4 regions of the Novimethylophilus sp. genome follow, and region 2 is predicted to be linked to each of the others. Evidence: riboswitches for the same ligand, from Rfam matches in the RefSeq annotation. Region 2 holds a riboswitch; each other region holds the start of a gene.

Region 1 (4,841 bases), on a different contig from region 2:
TCAGCAGCGAACTGGTCGCACAGGAAGCGCAGAAATCCGGCCTCGACAAGCAGTCCGACTTCCTCGCCAAGGAAGAGTTGATGCGGCGCGAGCTGCTGGTCAACAGCTACCTGCAGGACTACATCAAGAAAAACCCGATCAGCGACGCCACGCTCAAGTCCGAGTACGACAAGTACAAGGCCGCGATGGGCGATAAGGAATTCAAGGCCAGCCACATTCTGGTGAAGACCGAGCAGGAAGCCAAGGACGTCATCGCCCAACTCGCCAAAGGCGGCGATTTCGCCAAGATCGCCAAGGAGAAATCGCTGGACCCCGGCTCCAAGGAAAAAGGCGGCGATCTGGGCTGGTTCCCGCCCGCCGCGATGGTCAAGCCTTTCAGCGACGCCGTTTCCAAGCTGCAAAAAGGCTCATACACCACCACCCCGGTGCAAACCCAGTTTGGCTGGCATGTAATCAAGCTGGAAGACGCACGTGACGCCCAGCCGCCTGCTTTCGACAAGGTGAAGGACGAACTGCGCAACAGCCTGCAGAAGCAGCAGCTGGAGAAACTGGTAGCCGATCTGCGCGCCAAAGCCAAGATCGTCGACAATAGCAAGACCGCAGTGAAGTAAATCATTTAGCAAACAAAAAGGGCACGCCGAGTCGATCTCGGCGTGCCCTTTTGTTTGTGCGGATTACGGTTTCGTCAAACCGTCTTGGAATACCTCGGTTTGTCCGCCGCCTGTTGATGCAGATAGCTGTCGAACGCCATCGCGATGTTGCGCAGAAATACGCGCCCGGTTTCGGTAACACGCACCTTGTCTGCTTCCAGCGCCACCAGCCCGTCCGCCTGCATTTCCTTCAGTTCTTCCAATGCGGGACCAAAGTAGCCGTCGAAATCGATATGCCATGACTTGCCGAAGTTCGCCTTGTCCAGCTCCAGGTCGCACATGATGCGGGTGATGGCGTCGCGGCGCAGTTTGTCTTCCCGGGTTATGCGCAGGCCACGGTCGATCGGCAACTTGCCGGCGCTGGTCATCCGGCGGTAATCGGACAGCACCTTGACGTTCTGCGCATAGACATCGTCGGTTTGAGAGATTGCCGACGCGCCGAAAGCCAGAATATCGCAATCCTTGTGCGTGGTATAACCCTGGAAGTTGCGGTACAGGGTTTTCTCGCGCTGCGCCTTGACCAGTTCGTCATCGGGGCGGGCGAAGTGGTCCATGCCGATATAGACATAGCCGGCAGCGGTGAGTTTTTCCAGCGTGAGCTTTTGCAGCGCGAGACGCTGTTCCAGCTGCGGCAGGGTTTCTTCCTGAATGAGTTTCTGGTGCTTTTTCATCCACGGCACGTGAGCGTAGTTGAACACCGCAAAACGATCCGGCGCCATCGCGATGACTTTATCCAGCGTCGGCTCGAAGCTGGCGACGGTCTGGTGCGGCAGGCCGACCATGAGATCGAAATTGACACTGTGAAAACCGGCATCGCGTATCCAGCCGTACACTTCACGGATCAGGGCTTCCGGCTGCACGCGATTGACTGCGTGCTGTACCCGGTCGTCCAGATCCTGCACGCCCAGGCTTAGCCGGTTGAAACCGCTTTGACGCAGGGCCTGGATATGGTCGCGCGTCAGCTCGCGCGGGTCCATTTCGCAGCCGATTTCGGCGTCATGCGCAATATGGAATTTACCTGCGAGGTAGTCGTATAAGCGGCGCAAATCGTCCGGTTTGAGATAGGTTGGCGTACCGCCGCCCCAATGCAGCTGCCTGACCTTGCGTTGCGGATTGATCAGCGCGGCGACATGGTCGATTTCACGGAACAGGTCTTGCAGGTAGGACTCGGCCTTGCTGTAGTCCTTGGTGGCGATCATGTTGCAACCGCAGTAGTAGCACAGCGTATCGCAGAACGGGATGTGGGCATAAAGCGAGATATCGCGGCCCTTGTCCTGGCTCTCGCGCAGCTCCTGTTCCCACTGTGCCGGCCCGAAGCCCTCATGGAAATAAGGCGCGGTGGGATAGGAGGTGTAACGCGGTCCGGCCTTGCAGTATTTGTGCAGCAGTTCGGTAGAGAATTCCATACGCCAATTATACTCCGGCACATGCACCCTTATATCTTGATTTATAACAAGCAGGATAAAATTTCACGCAGAACCCTAAAAATCAGTTGACAGCACCCCGCAAATACCCAAAATAACCGCAACGAAAGGGTTAACTCGGCCGAAAGGCGAGGGCACAAAGTTTCCGGTCTAAGTAGTGTCTCACTATACGATAGCGGAGCTGCCGAAAGCCATGATACTCCTGTGATCTGCCTGCCTCCGGTTCCCTGCTCACAACCATAACAAGAAAGTGGCCCCGCATGCCTGTTGCACAACTCAAGGATTATTGTTTTGCCCATCAGCCCATTCTTGGGCCGGACGGCGTCATTGTCGCGATGGAATTGCTGTATCGCGACGCGCAGCCCGAAGCGAAAAATGCTTTCGATCACACTGCCGCCACCGCCAATGTCATCATCAGCGCCTTCAACCATATCGGCATGATCGAACTGATGGGCAACCGCAAGCTGTTCATCAATGTCGCCGAGGAGTTGCTGCTGAGCGATACCATCACCCTGTTACCCAAAGACAAGGTGACGCTGGAGCTTCTCGAGCATATCGAAATCACCGATGAGATCATTGCTCGCGTGCGCCATCTCAAGGAAATAGGCTATGAGTTCGCGCTGGATGATTATGTCTTTCACGCAGAACCGTGCCCATTGTTCGAGTTGGTGGATATCATCAAGGTTGATATCTTGCAGACCGATATCGGCAGCCTGCCCCAACTGGTCAACTATCTGCGGCAATGGCCTTGCAGGCTGCTGGCCGAGAAGGTGGAAACGCGCGAAATCTACCATGCCTGTAGCCGGGCCGGATTCGACCTGTTCCAGGGATATTATTTTGCCCACCCCGCCATCATCGATGGCCGCATGACCGACCCCACCAGGTTGGCGGTGCTCAACCTGCTGGCCAAAGTGAACAACGACGCGGATTTCGGCGAGATCGAGGCATCGTTCAAGGGCAATCCCGGGCTGACCTACAGCTTGCTGCGCCTGATTAATTCCCCGGCCTTCTATTCTTCAAATAAAATAGGCTCTATCCGACAAGCGATCCATATACTCGGCATGCGTCAGTTGGGCAGATGGCTGCAGGTTCTGTTGTTTACCCAACAGAACGACCGGGGTTGTACGCCGATACTTGAACTGGCGGTGCATCGCGGCAGATTGATGGAGTCGATGGCTGAATCCGTCAACATCATGCCCGAACGTGCCTATGTCGCCGGCATGCTTTCACTGGCAGACAGCGCGCTGGGCATGCCGATCGGAGACATCGTCAACAGCCTCAATCTGGTGGATGAAGTGAGCCATGCTTTGCTCGAACGCGAAGGCAAGATCGGCGTGATGCTGAATATCTGCAACCAGCTGGAAAACGGGGATTTCGACAGCGTCGCAGACATGGCGGAAATGCTGGGAATTCCCATTCCTACGCTGATGGAGAAGCAGCAGGAATCTATTACCTGGGCCAATGAGATGCTGCATCGGCTATTTGAACCGAGTTAATTAAATAAATAAACCATCCATGAATCTTCCCCAGGAAATCTTCAAGGCTTACGACATTCGCGGCATCGTCGGTACGACGCTCACGCCGCAAATCGTCGAGGCGATCGGCCAGGCAATCGGCTCGGAAGCCACGGCCAGGCGCCAGACACAGATCTGCATCGGTTACGACGGCCGGCTGTCCAGCCCGCAATTGGCGGCGGCGCTGGCGCAAGGCATACGCAAGGCTGGCGTCCATGTGATCGATCTGGGACTGGTCGCCACGCCCATGGTGTATTTCGCCGCCTGCCATCTTGGCACCAATTGCGGCGTGATGGTCACCGGCAGCCATAACCCGCCGGACTACAACGGCCTGAAAATGGTGCTCGGCGGCGAGACATTGTCCGGCGAAGCCATCCAGGGCCTGAGAAAGCGCATCGAACAGGGCGAATTGTTCGAAGGCACCGGCAGTTACGGCAAGCACGATATCGCGCCCGAATATGTCGCGCGCATTACCGGCGACCTCAAGCTGGCGCGGCCGATGCGCATCGCGGTGGATTGCGGCAACGGCGTTGCCGGCGCTTTTGCCGGCAAACTGTTCCGCACGCTGGGCTGCGAGGTGGAAGAGCTATATTGCGATGTGGACGGCAACTTTCCCAACCATCACCCTGATCCTTCGGTGCCGGAAAACCTGGCCGACCTGATCCGCGCCCTCAAAGCCGGCGATGCCGAAATCGGGCTGGCTTTCGACGGCGATGGCGATCGCCTGGGAGTGGTGACCAAGGACGGCACCATCGTCTACCCCGACCGGCAGCTGATGCTGTTCGCCGCCGACGTGCTGTCGCGCGAGCCGGACGCCACCATCATTTACGACGTCAAATCCACGCGTAATCTGCACGCATGGATCACACAACATGGCGGCCGGCCGCTGCTATGGAAAACCGGGCATTCCCTGGTCAAGGCCAAAATGAAAGAGACCGGGGCCGCGCTGGCGGGCGAAATGAGCGGTCACGTGTTTTTCAAGGAGCGCTGGTACGGCTTCGACGACGGCCTCTACGCCGGCTGTCGCCTGCTGGAAATCCTCAGCAGGTCCGACGACCCTTCGGCAGTGCTGCATGCCCTGCCGGACAGCGTCAGCACCCCGGAACAGCATATTCAGATGAAAGAAGGCGAACCGCATGCGCTGATCGCTCAGCTGCAAAGAGAGGCCCGATTTGCGAATGCCCAGAACATCATCACCATCGACGGCCTGCGCGTTGAATATGCCGACGGCTTCGGCCTGATGCGGCCTTCCA
Region 2 (4,841 bases):
GCGCCTTTGACGATGGCGAGAAGGTGTATATCCAATTCCCGCCGGGTATCGCGCAAGGCGAACTGCCGCCGCTGTTCGTGATCGGCGCTCAGGGCGATGGGCAACTGGTGAACTACCGTTTCCGCTCGCCGTACTACATCGTGGATCGGTTGTTCGGCGCGGCCGAACTGCGCCTTGGCGGTGGCAAGGGAAGCGATGGGGGCGAAGTGGTACGCATCGAGCGCACGGATGGGGTCGTGGGCGCAACGCGAGGGAACTGACCATGAGCCCAAACGACACCCCGGACATGCCCGTTCCCGACACAGCCCCGAAAGTCGCACCAGAGAACGTCGCGCTGCGAGCCCAGCCGCGCCCCGTGACTCGCTTGAACCGGCGCACCTTGGCGATCCTGGCCGGTGGCCTCGCCGTGGCCGTGTTGGGCGCAACCATGTGGTCGTTGCAACCGCGCAAGCGCAGTGCTGGCGAACAGGCCGAGCTTTACAACGTGGATCGCGTTTCGCGCTCGGAAGGACTGGACCAGCTTCCGACTGATTACTCCAAGCTGCCGCGTGCTTTGCCTCCCCAAGTACCTGAACTGGGGCCACCGCTGCCGGGCGATTTGGGTCCGGCCATCGTGAAGTCGCAGCAGCCGGTGGTGCCCACCTCCACGCCACCGGGCCACGTTCCGGCGAATGCCGAGCACGACGCACAGCGCAAGGAAGCTGAAGCGGCTGCGGGCGCATCGGTGTTTTTCCGTTCCAGCAACCAGCGCGCCGCAGCCACGCCGACGCAGGTGGCCACGGCCAGTCCTGCATCCGGTCTTGCGGGCTTCGATCCGATGGCTGCCGGGCCGGCTTCAACAGCAGCGCAGCCTGCCGATTCGACCGCCGTGCAGAACCGGCAGGACCAGAAGGAGGCGTTCCTGAAAGCAGGAAGTACGGAAACCCGCAATTCCGGGAATCTGAAAATGCCGGCTTCACCGTATCAGGTGATGGCCGGCACGGTGATCGCTGGTGCCCTGGTTACGGGCATCAAGTCCGATCTGCCGGGCGATGTGATCGCCACAGTGACGGAGCCCGTCTATGACACGGCCACCGGCAAGTTCCTGCTGATCCCGCAGGGTTCGCGCATCCTCGGCCGCTACAACAGCCAGGTGAGCTACGGGCAGAGCCGGGTGCAGGTGGTGTGGAATCGGATCATCCTGCCCGACACCTCATCACTGACGCTGGACAACCTGGCTGGTGCCGACCCGGCCGGCAACTCCGGACTGGAGGATGGCGTCGAATGGCATTGGGATCGCATCTTTGCCGGCGCGGCACTGACGACGCTGCTGGGTGTCGGTGCCGAACTGGCTGCGCCGGAGAACCGCCAGAACGGCGATCGCGTCATCAACGCCGGGCGCAACAGCTTGCAGGACAGTGTGAACCAGGTTGGCCAAGAGATGACTCGGCGCAACCTCAATATCCAGCCCACGTTGACGGAACGGCCAGGCCTGCCGGTGCGCATCATCGTCAATCGGGATCTGGTGTTGCGGCCCTATCAGCCGCTGTTCTTCAATCGGGGAACTTCACGATGAGCACCACGCACAAGTTGCGGTTGGGCCCGCTGCCGAAGACCGAGAGCGTCAAACTGACTTTTACGTGCCCGACCAGTCTCAAGGCCGACCTCGATCGCTACGCTGCGCTGCATGCACAGACCTATGGCGAGACAGTCGATGCGGTGATGCTGATCCCGTACATGCTCGAAGCGTTCATTGCTGGAGATCGAGGGTTCAGGAAGGGGCAGATGAGCAAGAGCGCACGATCAGCTCCCGGATGAGATGCAGACAGAGGTATCGTGTGCCAGCCACTCGACTGGTATTGTCCGATACCAGAAGGACAGCTATACCCCGTGCGTCTGGCTGTACGCGATAGGAAAACATGGAGCGGAACGGAAATCATGGGAGGCTTTGATGTGGTCGAGCCATTGATTGGCGAGACTTGGGTGGTTGATGGTCAGGTAGTGGCATCACCACCTGGCGACACCGATGCGCTGTACATCCGGCCGATGTTGCACCGGAGGGGAGCGGTGCCTCCCGGAACGAAGGTGTTGCACTCGCTGGTGCTCGACAACAACGTGTTGACCGACATGATCGAAGGTCGGCGTTCGGCCAATACCGATTACCTGGAGAACCTGCTGCGCTCGAAGCCGTTGGAGTTGAATCCGACGATGGCGATGCTCGAACAACGGCAGAAGTTTGGCGGTGCCAGCCAGGCTCTGCATGACTTTGCTGAACTGCTGGGACGGCGCTTTGGTGCATGGGATGTAAAGCAAAACACCAGAACCTTTGACAAGGCGCTGGAGGACGCAAAACCCGACCTTGCGAAAAATGCGTCGCTGCTGTCGGGCTATCTGCCGGCGATTCTGTACCTCTACCACCAGCCAGGCAGCGCCGAATCCAAGCTAGAGTGGCTGAGTGGGTTGATCCGAGCGGTGGACCTGCCATTCCTGCAACTGCCTTTCTATCTGGCAGCCTTGTTGTTCTTGGTGAAGGAACAGCCGGCACTCTTTCGCAACAAGGTGCTCAGTAAGGTGCAGAAGGACACCAAACTGATGTTCAGCCTTGATGAGCAAAAGAAAGCTGTACTCAATCTTGGGCATGATGTGATGCTGCCGGCGGTGGCGCTTTTTTCCGCCGGTGTCCAAGGTGCGATGGTGTTCCCATACATTGCCACTCGCGACTACTTGTTGCAGGACTTCTTGGGCGAAGTCCGGTGTGGTGCCGTAGTGATGCTACCGGACGGGCGAGCCAATGGCGCTTGGGAGTTGAATCCGGACGGTCGCCTTCACGCGCAGCTTGGTACTGCGCTAGCCCGTTGCCTGCCCCACCGCGAGTACCCAGGTTCTCAAGCGGAACAATCGGTGCGCCGCGTAAACCTCCGTGCGTTCTCAGACAGCTATCTGGAAAAGTGCTTGGCGTTGAAACATGCCACGCAGCCTTGAGCGCAAAAAAAGAGCCGCCTCTGTGTGAACAGGAGCGGCTTTGGATGGTGCCCGAGGCCGGAATCGAACCGGCACGCCTTACGGCGAGGGATTTTCTTACCACTTCGGCTTTCGCCGCCAGCGCATGCGCTGTTCGTGGTCTGGAGCACGCCTTCACCATAGCCTTGCGGCCGTAGGTGCCCGCCGTCTGCTCTCTACACCTTCCCAAGCGCTGGGCCTGGGCTTGGCTCGGCGTTGGCTCGGATGCAGGGGCATCCAGGGCTTTCGCCGACTTTGACGGGCTTCACTTCGGGCGTTTCCCCCCGAAGGCTCAAATTGTTTAAGTCCCTTGTGTCTACCGATTTCACCACTCGGGCATTGCACGATGCTATGGAGCCTACACCTCTTTCCGCTGGCTCCTGCTTGGCTCCTGGCCATCAAGCCGAGCCGCGAAGCTACGCCTTGAATGCTCGCAAACCGTTGTCACTATTAACCTTCCGCCTAGGCGGCACAAGAAAAAATGACTTGACAAAACAGATTTTAAGTCCGCTACGTCTACCAATTCCGTCACCCCGGCGAAGGACGTAATTCTACCTTGAGTACGCATACCGCGTAACCTCTGTGTAACTATTCCCGATAAAAATGGTCACATCGCTTGTGCCTGAAATGCCGCTTATCGGGTATGGCTTTCCGTTTGTCGTTAATGTTTTGCATCTGCTGGTCGATTTAGGAAAGACTTAGGCATTAGTATTTGACCGTGTTTTTTGTGCCCGATTGTTCGTGCCATGGTCAATTAAAGGCAAACCCATCGAAAGGTGGGGACGCAAAGTTTCCGGTCTAAGGGATATTCCTATGACGGCGGGGCTGCCGGTACAGGCCTTGTTCCAGGTCCCCGTCAGATTTCGTTGCATCCTTATCCTTGATCGGAAGTTTCTGGATTTGAATGTGGAGTTCCGGACGTGACGAGTGAGGCGCGCTGGTTCCATACGGCATTGCTTGATGTTGAGCCTCGTGCTCGGGCAAATGCCCCGTTTGCAGGAGACCGTCATGAAAATGAAATCGCATTACATCCACCCGGACCAGTTGTGTGTCGGCCTCTATATCCATCTCGACCTGGGCTGGATGGGCCATCCTTTCACCTTCAGCAACTTCAAGATCAAAGATGAAGGCCAGATCGAGAAAATTCGCGCCCTGAAGCTGAAACAGTTGCGTTACGATCCACTGCGCAGCGATTGCGAACCGCTGCTGCCGCCAACGGTACCGGCCGCATGGGCACCCATGAAGGTCGCAGTACCGGTATCGCCCGCGCTGGATCTGCAGAAGCGTTCGAACCGCCTCAAACAGCTTAACGATATCATTCTCTCCTGCGAGCGGAAATTCGTCGTGGATGCCCATCGGGTGCGGGCTGTCACGCGTAATTTATCGGCTCATCCGGCGAGCGCCCGCGAAGAGGCGGAATTACTGGTCAACCAGATGGTGAAGTCGGCACTTACGGAAAGTGACGTGGTGCTGCACGCCGTCGGCAGCAATCATTCCCAGCAGGAAAATTATGTACATTCGCTCAACGTGACCGTACTTGCGCTGATGCTGGCGAAAGCGCTCGACATGTCCGACGAGGATGCGCGCGAACTGGGGCTGGCGGCGATCTTTCACGATATCGGCAAGGCGGAAAGCCCACTCAATAAATCGTTCATAGACATGCATTGCGAACTGGGGTCGCGGCTGGCGCTACAATCCGGCATGTCCGAGCGCATCGCCAGAATCATCCTGCAGCATCACGAATACGTCGATGGTTCGGGTTATCCCAAGCATCTGAAGGAAGCGCAGATCGATCCGCTGGCGCGCCTCTTGGGGATCGTCAACGATTACGAAAACCTGTGCAATCCGGCGAATCCGGCCGA
Region 3 (4,841 bases), on a different contig from region 2:
ATGATTTCCGTCCGCTGCATGCCGCGGCCAGTCTGCATGCCGCGCACGGGCCAAAAGAGGCAGAAGCGCTGGAAGCCGAAGCGGTGCGCGCCTGCGTGGCGGGCCGCATGATGCTGAAGCGCGTGATGGGCAAGGCCAGTTTTGCCACGGTGCAGGACAGCGGCGGGCGCATCCAGTTTTTCATCGCGCGCGATCAGGTTGGCGAGGAAGCCTACGAAGCCTTCAAACGCTGGGATCTGGGCGATATCGTCGGCGCCGAAGGCGTGCTGATGAAAACCAAGACCGGCGAACTGAGCGTGCGGGTGGACAGCCTGCGCCTGCTGACGAAGAGCCTGCGCCCGTTGCCGGAGAAGTTCCATGGTCTCACCGACCTGGAAATCAAGTACCGCCAGCGCTACGTCGACCTCATCATGAACGAGGATACGCGCCAAACTTTCATCGCGCGTAGCCGTGTCGTCGCCGCGATTCGCAGCTTCATGCTGGACAACGAATTCCTCGAAGTCGAAACACCGATGCTGCACCCCATCCCCGGCGGCGCGGCGGCCAAGCCGTTCAAGACCCATCACAATGCGCTGGACATGCAGATGTTCCTGCGCATCGCGCCCGAACTGTATCTCAAGCGCCTGGTCGTCGGCGGCTTCGAGCGCGTGTTCGAAATCAACCGCAATTTCCGCAATGAAGGGCTCTCCGTGCGGCACAATCCGGAATTCACGATGATGGAATTCTATGCCGCCTATACCGATTACCAGTGGCTGATGGATTTCACCGAGGCCTGCATCCGCGCCGCGGCCATGGCTGCGACCGGGGATGCGGTGGTGACGTACCAGGGACGCGAGCTCGACCTGTCTCAGCCGTTCCAGCGCCTGACGATCACCGGGGCGATTCTCAAGTACGCGCCGCAATACAGCGCCGCCCAGTTGGACGACGCGGATTTCCTCCGGACCGAGCTGGCCAAATTCGGCGTCAAGCCGCTGGCGCACGCCGGCCTCGGCGCGCTGCAGCTGGCGCTGTTCGAGGAGACCGCGGAAGCCGAGCTGTGGCAGCCGACCTATATCGTCGACTACCCGGTCGAGGTATCGCCGCTGGCGCGCGCATCCGACACCCGTCCCGGCATTACCGAGCGCTTCGAGTTGTTCATTACCGGGCGCGAGATTGCCAACGGCTTTTCCGAGCTGAACGACGCCGAGGACCAGGCCGAGCGTTTCAAGGCGCAGGTGGCGGCCAAGGAGGCCGGGGATGACGAAGCCATGTACTACGACGCCGATTACATTCGCGCGCTGGAATACGGCATGCCCCCGACCGGCGGCTGTGGCATCGGCATCGACCGCTTGGTGATGTTGCTGACGGACTCGCCCAGCATCCGCGACGTGATCCTGTTCCCGCACATGCGTCCAGAGGCTTGAAAAACAAGACTTTCGCGCTAAATTGACAGCCGGCTGTTTTGGCATTCTAATGTCAAATTAACACTACCTGAAAAGGGCGAACCCGACCGTAAGGCGGGGGCGCAAAATTTCCGGTCCAAGGATGATGTCGGGGACAGCGGGATTGCCAGGTCGCAGGGTTCATCGATATCTCGAACTCCCTCCTGAATTGCCTCTAGCTCTGCTTCTTCGGACCGTACAGCAAGTGCTTTCGCCATTGCCGGCACTTGGCTACCGAGGAGATGGATCACATGGTAAATGCCAGCATTGATGATCGGACCCTGGCCGAGTCGATGGGACTCGACGCGGAAGACGTTCGTCGACGCAAGGACTTTCTCGAGTTCGGTGCACAGGACATTGCGCTGCTGAACGACCTGCACCAGCGGCTCGACCTGGACGGGGCGGCATTCGCCGACGCTTTCTACGCCCGTTTGCAGGCCGATGCCGAAGCCGGCAAGCTGCTGCAGGATGCCGGGCAGCTCGCCAGCCTCAAGCAGAAACAACTCACTTATTTCGAACAGCTCGGCAGCGGCGAGTACGGGCTGGAGTATGCGCTGGCCAGGATGCGTGTGGGCATGGCGCATCAGGCAGCCGGCTTGAAGCCCAAGTGGCATCTCGGCGATTACGGCAGATATCTCGCCAGCATATTGCCCGAAATGCTGCGCCACTGCGGCGGTGACCAGCAAAAACTGCTGGCTACGATGTCGGCGTTGATCAAAAGAACATTGCTCGATTCCCAAATCTCGCTGGATGCCTATTTCCAGAGCGAGCACGAGTTGCTGCGCTTGCTGTCGCAGGCGTTCGAAAGCAACATCGAGGCGGTGTTCATCGCCGACATGAAAGGCAAAGTCCTGCATGCGAACAGGACGGTCATCGAAATCTGCGGTTTCCTGCCCGAGGAACTGGCAGGCAAGCCATGGCAGCATCTATTTGCCGACCAGCAATCCGAAGCGCTGGCCGCGATCCGGCAGACCGTCGCCAATGGCGGGCGCTGGCAGGGCGAGGCCTGGCTGTGCCACAAGAGCGGCAAGGAGTTTCCCGCCTGGATCAACGTCAGTTCGGTGAAAGACGACAATGACGCGGTGACGCATTTCATCGTGGAGTTTTCCGATATCACCGCCTTCAAGCGCACCCAGCAAGAACTGGCGGAGCGCACCGAGGAGCTGGCGCATTCCAATCGCGAGCTGGAGCAGTTCGCCTACGTGGCCTCGCACGACCTGCAGGAACCGTTGCGCATGGTGGCGAGCTACACGCAATTGCTAGCGCGCCGCTACAAGGACAAGCTGGACGCGGACGCCAACGAGTTCATCCATTTTGCGGTGGATGGCGCCACCCGCATGCAGGCGCTGATCATCGACCTCTTGACATTGTCGCGGGTCGGCACGCACGGCAAGCCGATCGAACTGTGCGAATCCGGTGTTGCGCTTGATCGAGCGATCGCCAATCTGCGGCTGGCGGCCGAGGAATCCGGCGCGGTGGTCACGCGCGACCCCATGCCCAAGTTGACCGCGGATATTTCGCAACTGACGCAGCTGTTCCAGAACCTGATCGGCAACGCGATCAAGTTCCGCGGCGAGACCTCGCCGGTGGTGCATGTGGGAGCGGAAAAAAGGGACGGCGAATGGCTGCTTTCGGTGCGCGACAACGGCATCGGCATCGCGCCGGAATTTTTCGAGCGCATTTTCGTCATTTTTCAACGTTTGCACGGCAAGCATGAATATCCCGGTACCGGCATCGGGCTGTCGGTATGCAAGAAAATCGTCGAACGCCACGGCGGAAAAATATGGATAGAATCCGAGCCGGGCAAAGGCACTGTTTTTTATTTCACCTTACCTGTGAATCATGGGGAAAGGAGACGTCATGGAGAATGAATTGGGTAGACAGGTAGAGTTTTTATTGGCCGAAGACAATCCGGGAGATGTCCGGCTGACGCAGGAGGCATTACGCGAGAGCAAGATACGCAACAACCTCAACGTGGTGCAGGATGGCATGGAGGCGATGGCATTTTTGCGCAAGCAGGGGAAATACGCCGAGGCGCCGACGCCGGACGTGGTGCTGCTCGATCTCAACCTGCCGAAGAAGGACGGGCGCGAGGTGCTGGCGGAAATCAAGTCCGACCCCGTGTTGAAGCGCATTCCGGTGGTCATCATCACATCAAGCGAGGCCGAGCAGGACATCCTGCGCACTTACGACCTGCATGCCAATTGCTACGTTACCAAGCCGGTCGATCTGGACCAGTTCATCAAGGTCATACAGTCGATAGAAAATTTCTGGCTGACCATCGTTAAATTGCCTTCCAGCGTCGGCGATTAACCGCCACTTCACCCGTGGAGCTTGCCATGAACGTCGAGCCGATCAATATCCTGCTGGTTGAGGACAATCCGGGCGATATACGCCTGGTTACCGAACTGCTGGCAGAAGGCGGCGACCGGCAGTTCAACCTGCTGGCGGCGGATCGGCTGGAAAGCGCATTGCTAATGCTGGAGAGGCACGACATCACCGCGATCCTGCTCGATCTGCTATTGCCGGACGGCACCGGCCTGGAAACCTTGTATACGATACATGCGGCCGCGCTCAACGTGCCGATCGTGGTGTTGAGCAATCTGGCGGACGAGCGGCTGGCGGTGCAGTCGGTGCAGTACGGCGCCCAGGATTTCCTGGTCAAGGACCACGTCAACAGCCATTTGCTGATGCGCTCCCTGCGCTATGCCATCGAACGCAAGCGCATGGAGGAACGGCTGAACCATCTTGCGCATCACGATAGCCTGACGGGGCTATCCAATCGCAAGCATTTCTACGATAGGCTCAAGAATGCGATGGCGCTGGCACGGCGCCAGGAAAGCCAGTTGGCGCTGCTGTTGCTCGATCTCAACGATTTCAAGCCGATCAATGACACGCTCGGCCATCATGTCGGCGATTTATTGCTGCAAGGAGTGGCGCAACGGCTGCGCGAGTGCATCCGCGAAACAGACTGCGTCGCGCGCATCGGCGGCGACGAGTTCACGATGATACTGACCGGCATGCGCAGTGAGGAAGATGCGGTCACCGCAACCTGCAAAATAATGGAGGCTATGCAGCGGCCGTTCCTGGTCAATGATTTTTCGCTGGATGTCAGCGTCAGCATCGGGATCAGTCTTTATCCGTCGGATGCCGACAATCTGGAAACCCTGGTGCGGCATGCCGATACCGCGATGTATCAGGCCAAGGCGGAAAGCAATGTACGCAACGCCTACCGCTTCTATTCTTCCAGCATGCACTTCAAGGCGAGCGAAGAACGCGAGTTGCAGCATGAATTGTCGAACGCGCTCGCGCGCAGTGAGTTTACGATTGATTATCAGCCGCAGGTCGACGTCAGGACCGGGCGCATCAACGGCATGGAATCGCTGTTGCGCTGGCGGCATCCGCAACGCGGCTTGTTGC
Region 4 (4,841 bases), on a different contig from region 2:
GCGACGCGCCGGCTGGTCAATGCCGAACGTGTCGAACTGATGAAGCACGGCGCAGTGCTGCTCAATTTTGCGAGGGAAGGCATCATCGACGAGCAGGCGGTGCTGGATGGCCTGAACAGCAAGAAACTGAAGGCTTATATCTGCGATTTTCCGACCCGGCGTCTGAAAGAGCATCCCGGTGTAATAGCGCTGCCGCATCTGGGTGCATCGACGACGGAAGCCGAGGATAATTGCGCGGTGATGGTGGTGGATCAGCTCAGGGATTTCCTGGAAAACGGCAATATCGTCAATGCGGTCAATTTCCCCAACGTGCAGATGGGCCGCGAATCGTCGTTCCGGCTGGGAATAGCCAATGCCAATGTGCCGAACATGCTGGGGCAGATTTCCGGCGCGATGGCGGCGGCGGGGCTCAATATCAGCAATATGCTCAACAAGTCGCGCGGTAAAATGGCTTATACCCTGGTCGACCTGGATAGCGCGGTACCCGACGCCGTGGTCGAAAAAATCCGCGGCATTAAAGGCGTCCTCAATGTGCGCGCCTTGCCTCTGGCGGAATGATTACGTTTAGAATTGGCGGGCTGCCCCCACAAATAAAGGACTGCGATCTTGTCTGACGAACTGAAAAAGTGCCGCGAAAAAATCGATGCGATCGACGACCGGATGCTCAAGCTGGTCAGCGAGCGGGCGGCGCTGGCGCATACGATAGGCAGCCTGAAGAACGGCGGGCCGATTTACCGGCCGGAGCGCGAGGCGCAAGTGCTGCGCCGCCTGCTGGCACAGAATCCCGGCCCGCTGTCGGATGAGGCGGTGACCGCGATCTTCCGCACTGTGATGTCGAATTGCCGGGCGCTGGAAAAAGAGCTTTGCGTCGCTTTCCTCGGTCCGCTGGGGACCTATAGCGAAGAAGCCGCCAGCAAGCAGTTCGGCGGCCTGTCCAACCCGGTGCAGTGTGCTTCCATCGATGAGGTGTTCCGCGCGGTGGAGGCGGGCAAGGCGGATTACGGCGTGGTGCCGGTAGAGAATTCCACCGAGGGCGCGATCGGCCGCACGCTGGATTTGCTATTGCAAAGTGCGCTCAATATTTGCGGTGAGATCGAACTGCCGGTGCATCACAATCTGCTGTCCAGACAAACCGATAGATATTCCATCCGCAAGGTATATTCCCACGCGCAATCGCTGGCGCAATGCCACGAATGGCTGAACCAGAACCTGGCGGGTGTCGAGCGCGAAGCGGTGGCCAGTAATTCCGAAGCGGCACGCCTGGCGGCCGAAAACGAGGGGGTTGCGGCAATCGCCAGCCGGCGCGCCGGCGAACTGTTCGGCCTCAGCCTGCTTGCGGAAAGCATAGAGGACGACCCGCGCAATACCACGCGTTTTCTGGTGCTGGCCACGCATGACGTGGCAGCCTCGGGACGCGACAAAACCTCGCTGGCGATGGCGACGCGCAATGTGCCCGGCGCCGTTGTCAAATTGCTCGCGCCGCTGGCCGAAAATGGCGTCAGCATGACCAAGCTGGAATCGCGGCCTTCTTATACCGGGCTGTGGGAGTATGTATTCTTTGTCGACATCGAAGGCCATCGCAACGACGGGAAGGTCGCACGCGCACTGGCCGAACTGGAAAAACACGCGGCATTCATCAAGGTGCTGGGGTCGTATCCAATAGCGGTAATCTGACGGCCGCCACTTGGCGGCATCGATATTGACACTTCACTTTACTCAAGTAGAATCACCCTTTTACTGAACAGGGCAAACTTGCTGAAAAGCAAGGGCGCAAAGTCACCGGTCTAAAGAGATATTCTCCATGACGGCGGGACCGCCAGTACGTATGTCTGCGGCTATCATGGCCGCGCACTGCGGCGGACCGTCGCCATTCACTCCGGTGACAAGCTAGCGTCCGCGATCGGCAGTAGACATGAACATTATTCTCGGTTCCATCATCGTCGTCGTAGGCGTTTTGGGCGGCTACTCCATGGAGGAAGGCCGCATCGCGGCGTTATACCAGCCCGCGGAACTGGTCATCATCGGCGGAGCCGGTTTCGGCGCCTTCCTTATATCCAATCCGCGCAGAATACTGAAGAAGTGCCTGCTCGCCGCAGGCAGGATACTGCGCGGCTCGCAATACACCAAGGAGTTTTATGCGGAAACGCTGGCCTTGTTGTATGCAATCCTGATGAAAATTCGCAAAGAAGGGATGATAGGAATAGAGCCCGATATCGACGCCCCTTATAACAGTCCCATTTTCGAAAAATTTCCCAAGGTACTGGCGGATAAGCGCACTGTCGAATTTATTTGTGATTATTTCCTGATCATGGTCAGCGGCAACATGAATGCCTATGAAATCGAGAATCTGATCGATATCGATCTGGAATCGGCGGCCCATTCGGCAAACAAGCCTGTTGAAGCGTTGACGTATCTCGCGGAGTCGCTGCCGGCGTTCGGGATCGTTGCCGCCGTTATGGGTGTCGTGATCACGATGGCGTCGATAGGCGGTCCGCAGGATGAGCTTGGGCACAAGATTGCCGCCGCGCTGGTGGGCACCTTTCTCGGCATTTTGCTGGCATATGGTTTCCTGGGCCCCGCTTCCAAGCTGTTGCAGAATATTGCGGAAGACGAGGAGCAATTTTTTACCTGTATCAAGACCGGCATTATTGCGCATCTGAACGGTTATCCGGTGAGGATGGTCATTGAATTCGCCCGCGTATCGATTTCACCGGATATCCGGCCGGCTTCCGCCGAATTGGATAAATATGTGCAATCTTTTTCAAAGAAAAACTGACGCAATGATTGCGCGCAATATCCAGCGCAAGCTTTCTCATTTAAAATCGCAGAATTAATGCTTGCTGATTGCCGGGTTCGTGTCCGGCAATCAATTCATTTTGCGTAAGTCATCAGGAAACCCTCGTGAAAACTTTGTCTGAACTCGCGCCTGAGTATGTGCGGGCGATCGCTCCCTATCAACCGGGGAAACCGATTTCCGAACTGGCGCGCGAGATGGGGCTGGATGAAGGCGATATCGTCAAGCTGGCATCCAACGAGAACCCGCTCGGCGTGAGCCCGAAGGCATTGGCTGCGATGCGCGATTCGTTGCAGGATATAGCCCGCTATCCCGACGGCAACGGCTTCGTATTGAAGGACGCAATCAGCCGTAAATTCGGTATTGATCCTGCCCGGATCGTGCTCGGGAACGGCTCCAACGATGTACTCGAACTCGCAGCACGCGCCTTTCTGAAGCCCGGCTCGGAAGTCGTATTTTCACGGCATTCTTTTGCGGTTTATCCGCTGGTGACAAAAGCGATAGGAGCCACGGGCGTGGCGGTGCGGGCGAAGAGTTTTGGCCACGACCTGGCCGCCATGCGTGAGGCGATAACGCCGAAGACGCGCATGGTCTATATCGGTAATCCCAACAACCCTACCGGTACCTTGCTGGGCAAGGATGAATTGCATGCTTTCATGCTCGGCATCCCGGACCATGTGCTGGTGGTTCTGGACGAAGCTTACGATGAATACCTCCCGGATCACCTGAAATCGGAAGCAATCGGCTGGCTGAAGGAGTTCGGCAATCTGGTCGTTACACGCACGCTGTCCAAGGCTTACGGGCTGGCGGGTTTGCGCGTCGGTTTTTCGCTGGCGCATGCCGAGGTGGCCGATATGATCAATCGCGTGCGCCAGCCTTTCAATGTGAACAACGTCGCGCTCGCAGCTGCGGCGGCGGCGTTGCATGACGACGAGTTCGTGCGCCGCAGCCGCGAGCTGAATGACGCCGGAATGCGTCAAATCACGGCCGGATTGTCCAGTATGGGGCTGGAATTCATCCCTTCGTTCGGCAATTTCGTCTGTTTCCGGGTCGACAATGCCCCTGCGGTTTACCAGCGCCTGTTACAGAAGGGCGTCATCATACGGCCGGTGACTAACTACGAGTTGCCGGATTATTTGCGTGTCAGCATCGGTTTGGAAAGCGAGATCGCCCGTTTTCTGAGCGCACTGGAAGAGGTCCTGCACGCTTCATGAGGGACTACCTGGGCTGATAGCCGCGCAAACCGGCGAGATAAATCTCGATCAGGCTGGCGGCCTCGTCTCCCAGGGAAAAAGACTCGGGATGCAGTATCCAGTTTGAAATCAGGCCGTCGATCAGCGCGTGCATGCCGATGGCTGCGCTGCGGGGGTTGATGCCGGCCGGAAGCAGGCCCTGTTCCATGGCCGCGCGTATGCGCTGTTCTATTCGATCCAGACATCCGGCCCAGCTTTCCATGTGGCGCTCGCGCGCCACGGCCATTTCATCCACCAGTTCGCATTTGTGGTTGACGATATCGAACACCCGGCGCGTCTGGACGTCGGTTGCCACGCGGATAAGCACACTGATCGCTGCGCTGCGCAAAAAAGCGAGCGGGTCGTCCAACTGTTCCGCATTTAATTTGTCTACCATCTCGTCTATCGGCAATTTCACCCGTTCCAGCATCGCATGGAACAGATCGGCCTTGTTCTTGAAATGCCAATAGATGGCCCCGCGGGTAACGCCGGCGGACGTGGCGATCTCCGCGAGCGACGTGCGCGCCACGCCTTTTTCATTGAATACGGTCTCGGCGGCATCAAGCAATTGATGGCGCGTTATTTCCGCGTTTTCTTTGGTGCGTCTAACCATAATTTGAGAATTACTTTACATACATGCATGAATGTATGTAACATTAGCAAAAGTTGATTATATAAGCAAGAAAATTAAGGGATTGATTATGTCATACGCTGGATTGAATATTTCGCGTCGGGAGACGCTCCAGGTGATCGCCGTGGCCTTGCTGGCCGTCGGCCTCGCGGCATGCAAGGCGAAGAGCGATAGCGCGGGAGCA

The links. A riboswitch is a leader RNA that binds a small molecule or an ion and turns the genes downstream of it on or off. The one in region 2 is predicted to bind cyclic di-GMP.
Region 1: linked by a shared signal. The riboswitch ahead of VGK14_RS13880 (EAL and HDOD domain-containing protein) and the one ahead of VGK14_RS06000 (HD-GYP domain-containing protein) in region 2 are both predicted to bind cyclic di-GMP.
Region 3: linked by a shared signal. The riboswitch ahead of VGK14_RS13380 (sensor histidine kinase) and the one ahead of VGK14_RS06000 (HD-GYP domain-containing protein) in region 2 are both predicted to bind cyclic di-GMP.
Region 4: linked by a shared signal. The riboswitch ahead of motA (flagellar motor stator protein MotA) and the one ahead of VGK14_RS06000 (HD-GYP domain-containing protein) in region 2 are both predicted to bind cyclic di-GMP.

What each region holds. Positions count from the first base shown of each region.
Region 1 is NZ_DASXVH010000099.1:7,347-12,187, reverse strand. Features, by position in the region: gene VGK14_RS13890 (peptidylprolyl isomerase) at 1-611, shown strand, start outside; gene hemN (oxygen-independent coproporphyrinogen III oxidase) at 686-2,056, opposite strand; cyclic di-GMP riboswitch class I at 2,175-2,263, shown strand; gene VGK14_RS13880 (EAL and HDOD domain-containing protein) at 2,335-3,570, shown strand; gene VGK14_RS13875 (phosphomannomutase/phosphoglucomutase) at 3,590-4,841, shown strand, end outside.
Region 2 is NZ_DASXVH010000042.1:1,350-6,190, reverse strand. Features, by position in the region: gene trbG (P-type conjugative transfer protein TrbG) at 1-260, shown strand, start outside; gene VGK14_RS06015 (TrbI/VirB10 family protein) at 263-1,555, shown strand; gene VGK14_RS06010 (DUF2274 domain-containing protein) at 1,552-1,797, shown strand; gene VGK14_RS06005 (hypothetical protein) at 1,870-2,961, shown strand; cyclic di-GMP riboswitch class I at 3,729-3,812, shown strand; gene VGK14_RS06000 (HD-GYP domain-containing protein) at 3,988-4,841, shown strand, end outside.
Region 3 is NZ_DASXVH010000090.1:22,302-27,142, reverse strand. Features, by position in the region: gene lysS (lysine--tRNA ligase) at 1-1,403, shown strand, start outside; cyclic di-GMP riboswitch class I at 1,469-1,553, shown strand; gene VGK14_RS13380 (sensor histidine kinase) at 1,673-3,292, shown strand; gene VGK14_RS13375 (response regulator) at 3,282-3,734, shown strand; gene VGK14_RS13370 (putative bifunctional diguanylate cyclase/phosphodiesterase) at 3,761-4,841, shown strand, end outside.
Region 4 is NZ_DASXVH010000098.1:4,623-9,463, forward strand. Features, by position in the region: gene VGK14_RS13805 (phosphoglycerate dehydrogenase) at 1-558, shown strand, start outside; gene pheA (prephenate dehydratase) at 607-1,674, shown strand; cyclic di-GMP riboswitch class I at 1,736-1,821, shown strand; gene motA (flagellar motor stator protein MotA) at 1,913-2,776, shown strand; gene hisC (histidinol-phosphate transaminase) at 2,902-4,008, shown strand; gene VGK14_RS13825 (TetR family transcriptional regulator) at 4,013-4,639, opposite strand; gene VGK14_RS13830 (efflux RND transporter periplasmic adaptor subunit) at 4,728-4,841, shown strand, end outside.